DNA from 2 places in the Bacillus sp. C28GYM-DRY-1 genome. Region 2 is predicted to be linked to the other one. Evidence: a T-box and tRNA genes for the amino acid it is inferred to sense, from the RefSeq annotation. Region 2 holds a T-box; the other holds one or more tRNA genes.
The links. The T-box of region 2 lies ahead of tyrS (tyrosine--tRNA ligase). A T-box ahead of a tRNA ligase gene usually reads a tRNA of that ligase, here a tRNA-Tyr.
Positions count from the first base shown of each region.

Region 1: it has a tRNA-Tyr gene. The T-box ahead of tyrS (tyrosine--tRNA ligase) is inferred to sense a tRNA for this amino acid. The anticodon was not compared.

Region 1 covers NZ_JAUMKF010000008.1:144,350-147,754, forward strand. The annotation lists gene rsiW (anti-sigma-W factor RsiW) at 51-677, opposite strand; gene sigW (RNA polymerase sigma factor SigW) at 691-1,254, opposite strand; tRNA gene Q3W56_RS10180 (tRNA-Gln) at 1,482-1,553, opposite strand; tRNA gene Q3W56_RS10185 (tRNA-Tyr) at 1,558-1,642, opposite strand; tRNA gene Q3W56_RS10190 (tRNA-Thr) at 1,663-1,735, opposite strand; tRNA gene Q3W56_RS10195 (tRNA-Val) at 1,740-1,815, opposite strand; tRNA gene Q3W56_RS10200 (tRNA-Glu) at 1,819-1,893, opposite strand; gene Q3W56_RS10205 (2-thiouracil desulfurase family protein) at 2,074-2,529, shown strand; gene Q3W56_RS10210 (GNAT family N-acetyltransferase) at 2,542-3,024, shown strand; gene murQ (N-acetylmuramic acid 6-phosphate etherase) at 3,134-3,405, shown strand, end outside.
Region 2 covers NZ_JAUMKF010000009.1:17,002-20,406, reverse strand. The annotation lists gene acsA (acetate--CoA ligase) at 1-1,525, shown strand, start outside; T-box leader at 1,580-1,817, shown strand; gene tyrS (tyrosine--tRNA ligase) at 1,867-3,135, shown strand; gene sr7p (small protein SR7P) at 3,266-3,394, shown strand.

The DNA.
Region 1 (3,405 bases), on a different contig from region 2:
TGTGCCAGCTCTATCAGCCCGTAAAAAAAGAGCAAAGCGACTGACGCGCTTTACTCTTTTCCTTTTGGATTTAAAGCATTGACTACACTTTTCCCCGCAGACTTCATCTTGTACCATGTCCAATCGAATAATTGATTGATTTCCTCAATCTGACCGGTGACTTGTCCAGCAGAGGCCATATATTTTTCGCCGTTTACGACAGTTACATCCCCGTCTATTTTTCCTTTAATAATCAGCTTGCCGTTTTTGACAGTAACATCACCTTTGACCGTCTCACCTTCTGGCACGGTCACAGTGTGGTTATGGACCACAAGATTCGGCTGCTTGGACACGCTGAAATTTTGGTCATTATGCCAGCTGTTCAAAAAACCTCCGCCCATCAAAATGATGAATACCGCAGCAGATGCGATAACAGGATGGGTTCTGAACCACCTTTTCACAGAAGCTCTTTTCTTCTCCTTAGGCAATTTTGCCATGACATTAGCGGTAAAATCCGCGGGGGCTTCGACATGCGATGTGCTCCGGACGAGCGCTATAGATTTTTCCATCTCATAAAAATGCTTTCTGCATTTCTCGCATGTCTCCAGATGTTCATTTAATATGTGTTCACCTTTTGGAAGGATATCTCCATCAAGATGCATATGCATAAGCTGCACAATTTGTTCAGGACAGCTCATTTCATCACCCCACTTAAAGATCCCTTAATTGTTTTCTGAGAGCCTCTCTGCCTCTGTGAATCCGCGTTTTCACAGTCCCCACAGGAATGTTGAGAATCTCGCTGATTTCAATTAATGAGAGTTCGTCAATATACTTTAATACGATCACTGTTCTGTATTTGTCAGGAAGCTTTAAAATTTTCTGCTGAATCGTGTTTGAGAGTTCCAGCGACACAACTGCATCATCAGGCAAAACTCCATCTGCGGCGATTTGTGAATACATGGTCAAGCCTTCCGTACCAGCCACCTCTGCATCAAGGTAATAATCCGGCTTCTTTTTGCGAATGCGGTCAATCGTCAAATTGGTCGCGATTCGATAAAGCCAAGTTGAAAATTTCCGGTTAATATCAAAACTGTCGATATTAACGTACGCTCTGACGAAAGCCTCCTGTGCAATATCCTCTGCCTCATGCACATTACCAAGCATACGATAGCAAAGCTGATAAATTTTATCCTTGTAGATATCTACGATGTCAGCAAATGCATCTTGGTCGCCTTTTTTGACTTGTTTAATTCTCTTTTTAATCATCATTTCCATATTATCTAACCTCTGCCTTCACCGGTCTGTATGTATACGAGCTTCGTTCCAAAAGGTTTCAAGTTTTTTATAAAATAAGTTTATCAAATTTTTGGCAGGGTGTAGATGGTAATTCGTGAATAAACTACCTTAACATATTTTTAAAATTATTATACAGACTGAACAGTTAGAAGTTGGAATGATTTTAAAAAGAAAAAAAGACACCTTTTGATCAAAGGTGTCTGTGACTGGGCTAGCTGGATTCGAACCAACGCATGACGGAGTCAAAGTCCGTTGCCTTACCGCTTGGCTATAGCCCAATAATGGTGGAGGGGGGCAGATTCGAACTGCCGAACCCTGAGGGAGCGGATTTACAGTCCGCCGCGTTTAGCCACTTCGCTACCCCTCCATATTAATGTTAGAAAAGAGTGCCGGCAAGAGGACTTGAACCCCCAACCTACTGATTACAAGTCAGTTGCTCTACCAATTGAGCTACACCGGCAAGATGGTGGAGGATGACGGGCTCGAACCGCCGACCCTCTGCTTGTAAGGCAGATGCTCTCCCAGCTGAGCTAATCCTCCAAATGGTGACCCGTACGGGATTCGAACCCGTGTTACCGCCGTGAAAGGGCGGTGTCTTAACCGCTTGACCAACGGGCCGTTTGTGTTCTCGTCGAGCTGACAAAAGTTATTATATACAGGTTACACCCCCTTTGTAAAGAGAAAAATTAAATTTTTTATTTTCAAACTTTTTAACTCCTTTTTTAACTGAAAAAGCCTCCCAACATTTATCATTTCTTTTATGATAGAGACAAGCGAATTAAGAGAGGAGAAACCAATATGATACTAGTCAGCTCTTGCCTTGGCGGCATTGAATGCAGATATAACGGCTCTCATGCCGCATCGGAGAAAATCAGAAAACTCATCAATGAAAATGAAGCAGTTGTGGCTTGTCCTGAGCTTCTCGGCGGCTTCTCAACTCCCCGAGAACCTGCAGAAATCATCGGAGGCACCGGCGAGGATGTTCTTAATGGAACCGCTAAAGTCGTGACAGCTTCAGGAGAAGATGTCACAGAATTATATATGGAAGGCGCCACGAACACATTAGCTTACGCAAAAGAAGTCAATGCCTCTACCATCATATTAAAAGAAAACAGTCCGTCGTGCGGAAGCGGTTTTATCTATAACGGTACATTCTCCGGCCAAAAAATTGCCGGCAGCGGAGTGACCGCCGCACTGTTAAAACAAGCGGGCTACCATGTCATTTCGGAAAACCAGCTAGACAACATATTGTAAGGAGGGCATCACATGACTCAAGACATTTCTTTATCCTTCTATAAGCCTGAACATTTGCCGGAGCTCCAATCATTTACACTAAAAAACGATGACAAACGCTTTACCTCACTCCCGAAAGAGGTGCTGGCTCAGGCCCTGAGCATACGGGACCGGTATCCAGTAGTCATTTTAAAAGACGATTTGCCAGTCGGTTTTTTCATTTTATATACATCAAAAGAAACGCTTGCTCCATATTCTAACAATCCATTTGCTTTACTGCTCAGCTCTCTGTCTATACACGCAGTGCATCAGGGAAAAGGTTATGCAAAAAAAGCAATGTTTCAGCTTCCCTCTTTTGTGAGCAGTTATTTCCCATGGTGCGATGAAATTATTTTAGCCGTTAATCAACTGAACACACGTGCAAAGCACCTTTATATGAAAAGCGGGTTTCTTGATAAAGGACGGCGAAGAATCGGACCGATTGGAGAGCACCTGCTCCTTCATTACTTCTTATAGTCTAGGATGAAATAAAATTTTAAAGATTTTAAAACATAGTTGAAATGTCATAACAGGAACGAATATACTGAATATTGAGATATATTATTTTTAAACAGGGGGCCTCCTCATGTCAAAACCATTAAACCTTCACCGCCTTACAACGGAATCACGCAATAGCCAAACAGCTGAAATCCACAAAGCAGACACACTCGGCATCCTCAAAATGATCAACAACGAAGATTTGAAAGTCGCAGCCGCCGTTCAGCAGGTTCTCCCCGATATCATAACAGCTGTAGACTGCGCCTATGACTCGTTTCAAAATGGTGGCCGGCTTATATACATAGGCGCCGGCACAAGCGGCAGAATCGGTGTCATGGATGCTGTTGAATGTCCTCCCAC
Region 2 (3,405 bases):
TAAAGACGCAAACCGGAATGAAAAATACACATTTAAAGAAATGAAGGAAGAATCAAACAGAGCTGGGAATGTGCTGAAACGGTATGGAAATGTGGAAAAAGGGGACCGCGTTTTTATTTTTATGCCGAGACAACCCGAGCTTTATTTTATTATGCTTGGCGCTATCAAAATTGGAGCTATCGCCGGACCGCTGTTCGAAGCATTTATGGAGGGAGCGGTGAAGGACCGGCTTGAAAACAGCGAGGCGAAGGTTGTTGTCACAACGCCTGAGCTTTTAGAGAGAATACCGGCTGACAAACTGCCTCACTTACAGCATATATTTGTAGTCGGCGGAGAAGCTGAGAGCGGCACAAACATCATTCATTATGATGAAGCGGCTAAACAGGAGAGCACAAGACTGGATATCGAATGGATGGACAAAAAAGACGGCTATCTGCTTCACTATACATCTGGTTCCACTGGAACGCCAAAGGGTGTGCTTCATGTCCATGAAGCGATGATTCAGCAATATCAGACAGGAAAGTGGGTCCTTGATTTAAAGGAAGAAGATATTTACTGGTGCACAGCTGATCCGGGCTGGGTGACAGGTACGGTATACGGCATTTTTGCACCGTGGCTGAACGGAGCGACAAATGTCATCGTCGGAGGCCGTTTCAGCCCGGAAAGCTGGTATGGAACGATTGAGCAGCTTGGCGTCAACGTCTGGTACAGCGCGCCGACCGCGTTTCGAATGTTAATGGGAGCGGGAGATGAGGTGGCTGCGAAATATGATTTAACCTCACTTCGGCATGTGCTCAGTGTCGGTGAGCCGTTAAATCCGGAAGTCATTAGATGGGGGCACAAAGTCTTTAACAAACGAATTCATGATACATGGTGGATGACAGAAACGGGCAGCCAGCTTATCTGCAACTATCCTTGCATGGATATCAAACCGGGTTCAATGGGTAAGCCGATTCCTGGTGTGGAGGCAGCAATCGTTGACAATCAGGGCAACGAGCTTCCGCCGTACCGAATGGGCAATCTCGCCATTAAAAAGGGCTGGCCTTCCATGATGCACACCATTTGGAATAACCCTGAAAAGTACGAATCGTATTTCATGCCGGGCGGCTGGTATGTGTCTGGCGATTCTGCTTATATGGATGATGAGGGGTATTTCTGGTTCCAAGGCAGAGTTGATGACGTCATCATGACATCCGGTGAGCGAGTCGGCCCATTTGAGGTAGAAAGCAAGCTTGTCGAACACCCGGCCATTGCAGAAGCAGGCGTGATTGGAAAGCCTGATCCGGTGCGGGGAGAAATCATTAAAGCTTTTATCGCACTCAGAGAAGGATTTGAGCCGTCTGATAAACTGAAAGAAGAGATTCGCCTATTTGTGAAGCAGGGTCTTGCAGCCCATGCGGCTCCGCGTGAAATTGAATTTAAAGATAAGCTCCCGAAAACCCGGAGCGGAAAGATCATGAGACGCGTGCTGAAGGCGTGGGAGCTGAATCTGCCGGCTGGAGATCTGTCAACGATGGAGGATTAAAAGGCGACATTGACACGGAATTTTATTTATGTTAAAAATGATATAGCTTCATATGAAAAGGTAAAGATTGAGACAAGTAGAATATCCTTACGTCCCAGAGAGCTGATGGCCGGTGAAAATCAGCACAGACGGATATCTCGAATACACTCATGAACCGCTTTTGCAAACAAAGCCTGCCAGGCTTTCAGTAGTGAAAGAACGGATTTGATCCGTTATCAGGCAAAGTGATAAGACGAATGTTTTGCATTCTCTTATTAGTAGGGTGGTACCGCGATAATTAATCGTCCCTTCGTGTAAACGAAGGGGCGTTTTTATTTTAATCAAAAAAGGAGCTTTATCTCATGACAAACTTACTTGAAGACTTATCCTTCCGCGGATTGATTCAGCAAATGACAGATGAAGAGGGATTAAATAAACAGCTGAATGAAGAGAAAATCCGCCTGTACTCAGGCTTTGATCCGACAGCAGACAGCTTGCATATCGGACACTTGCTGCCTATTTTAACACTTCGCCGTTTCCAGCTTGCGGGGCATCATCCGATTGCGCTTGTGGGCGGCGCGACGGGCCTTATTGGCGATCCGAGCGGAAAAAAAGCGGAGCGTACATTAAATACTGCTGATATCGTATCCGAATGGTCCCAAAAAATCAAAAACCAGCTGTCCAGATTTCTGGATTTTGATGCTGCAGAAAATCCTGCTGTCATTGCCAACAACTTTGACTGGATCGGCAAAATGAATGTGATCGACTTCCTTCGTGATGTCGGTAAAAACTTCGGCATCAATTACATGCTGGCAAAAGACACGGTCAGCTCAAGAATTGAATCCGGCATTTCATACACGGAATTCAGCTACATGATTCTTCAATCTTATGATTTCTTAAATCTGTACAGAGACAAAAACTGTAAGCTGCAAATCGGCGGAAGCGATCAATGGGGCAACATTACAGCGGGTCTTGAACTGATCAGAAAATCAGAAGAAGAAGGGGCAAAAGCGTTCGGTCTTACCATTCCGCTTGTCACAAAAGCAGACGGCACGAAATTCGGAAAAACGGAAGGCGGCGCTATCTGGCTTGATAAGGAAAAAACATCGCCGTATGAATTCTATCAATTCTGGATCAACACAGATGACCGTGACGTTGTGAAATACTTAAAATACTTTACGTTCCTATCAAAAGAGGAAATTGAAACATACGCTGAGAAAACAGAAACGGCGCCTGAAAAGCGAGAAGCGCAAAAGCGCCTGGCAGAAGAAGTGACAGCGCTCGTTCATGGACGTGAGGCGCTGGAACAAGCTATCAACATCTCCCTTGCGTTGTTCAGCGGCAATATTAAAGAGCTTTCTGCCCAAGACGTAAAAGTCGGCTTTAAAGATGTTCCATCTATGGAAGCTGACAGCAGCCAGGAGCTTTCACTTGTAGATGTATTGGTGCAATCTAAATTATCTCCTTCTAAACGCCAAGCCCGTGAAGACATTCAAAACGGAGCTGTTTACATTAACGGCGAACGCCAGACGGAAATCAATTATATCTTATCGGCTGAAGACCGCATCGAAGGCCAATTTACTGTCCTACGCCGCGGGAAGAAAAAATACTTCCTTGTAACTTATAAATAAGAAAAAAATCCTTTGCCGCTAAGGGCAAAGGATCTCTTTTTGTTTAGCGCATAGGAAAGACAGGAAAAGAGTATATTAGATAGGGCAAACACGATCAATCACCACCTTTTAACAGAAAGGAGCGCTCACCGTGAATCTCATGTTTACGATTGCAAAAGAAAGGCTGCAGCGGGATTATTGGGAGCAGCAGGCGCGAGATAGTGTTGGCCAGCAAGAGGTAAAAGACGAAACAGACGATAAAAAAACCCCGACCGCATAGCGGCAGGGGTT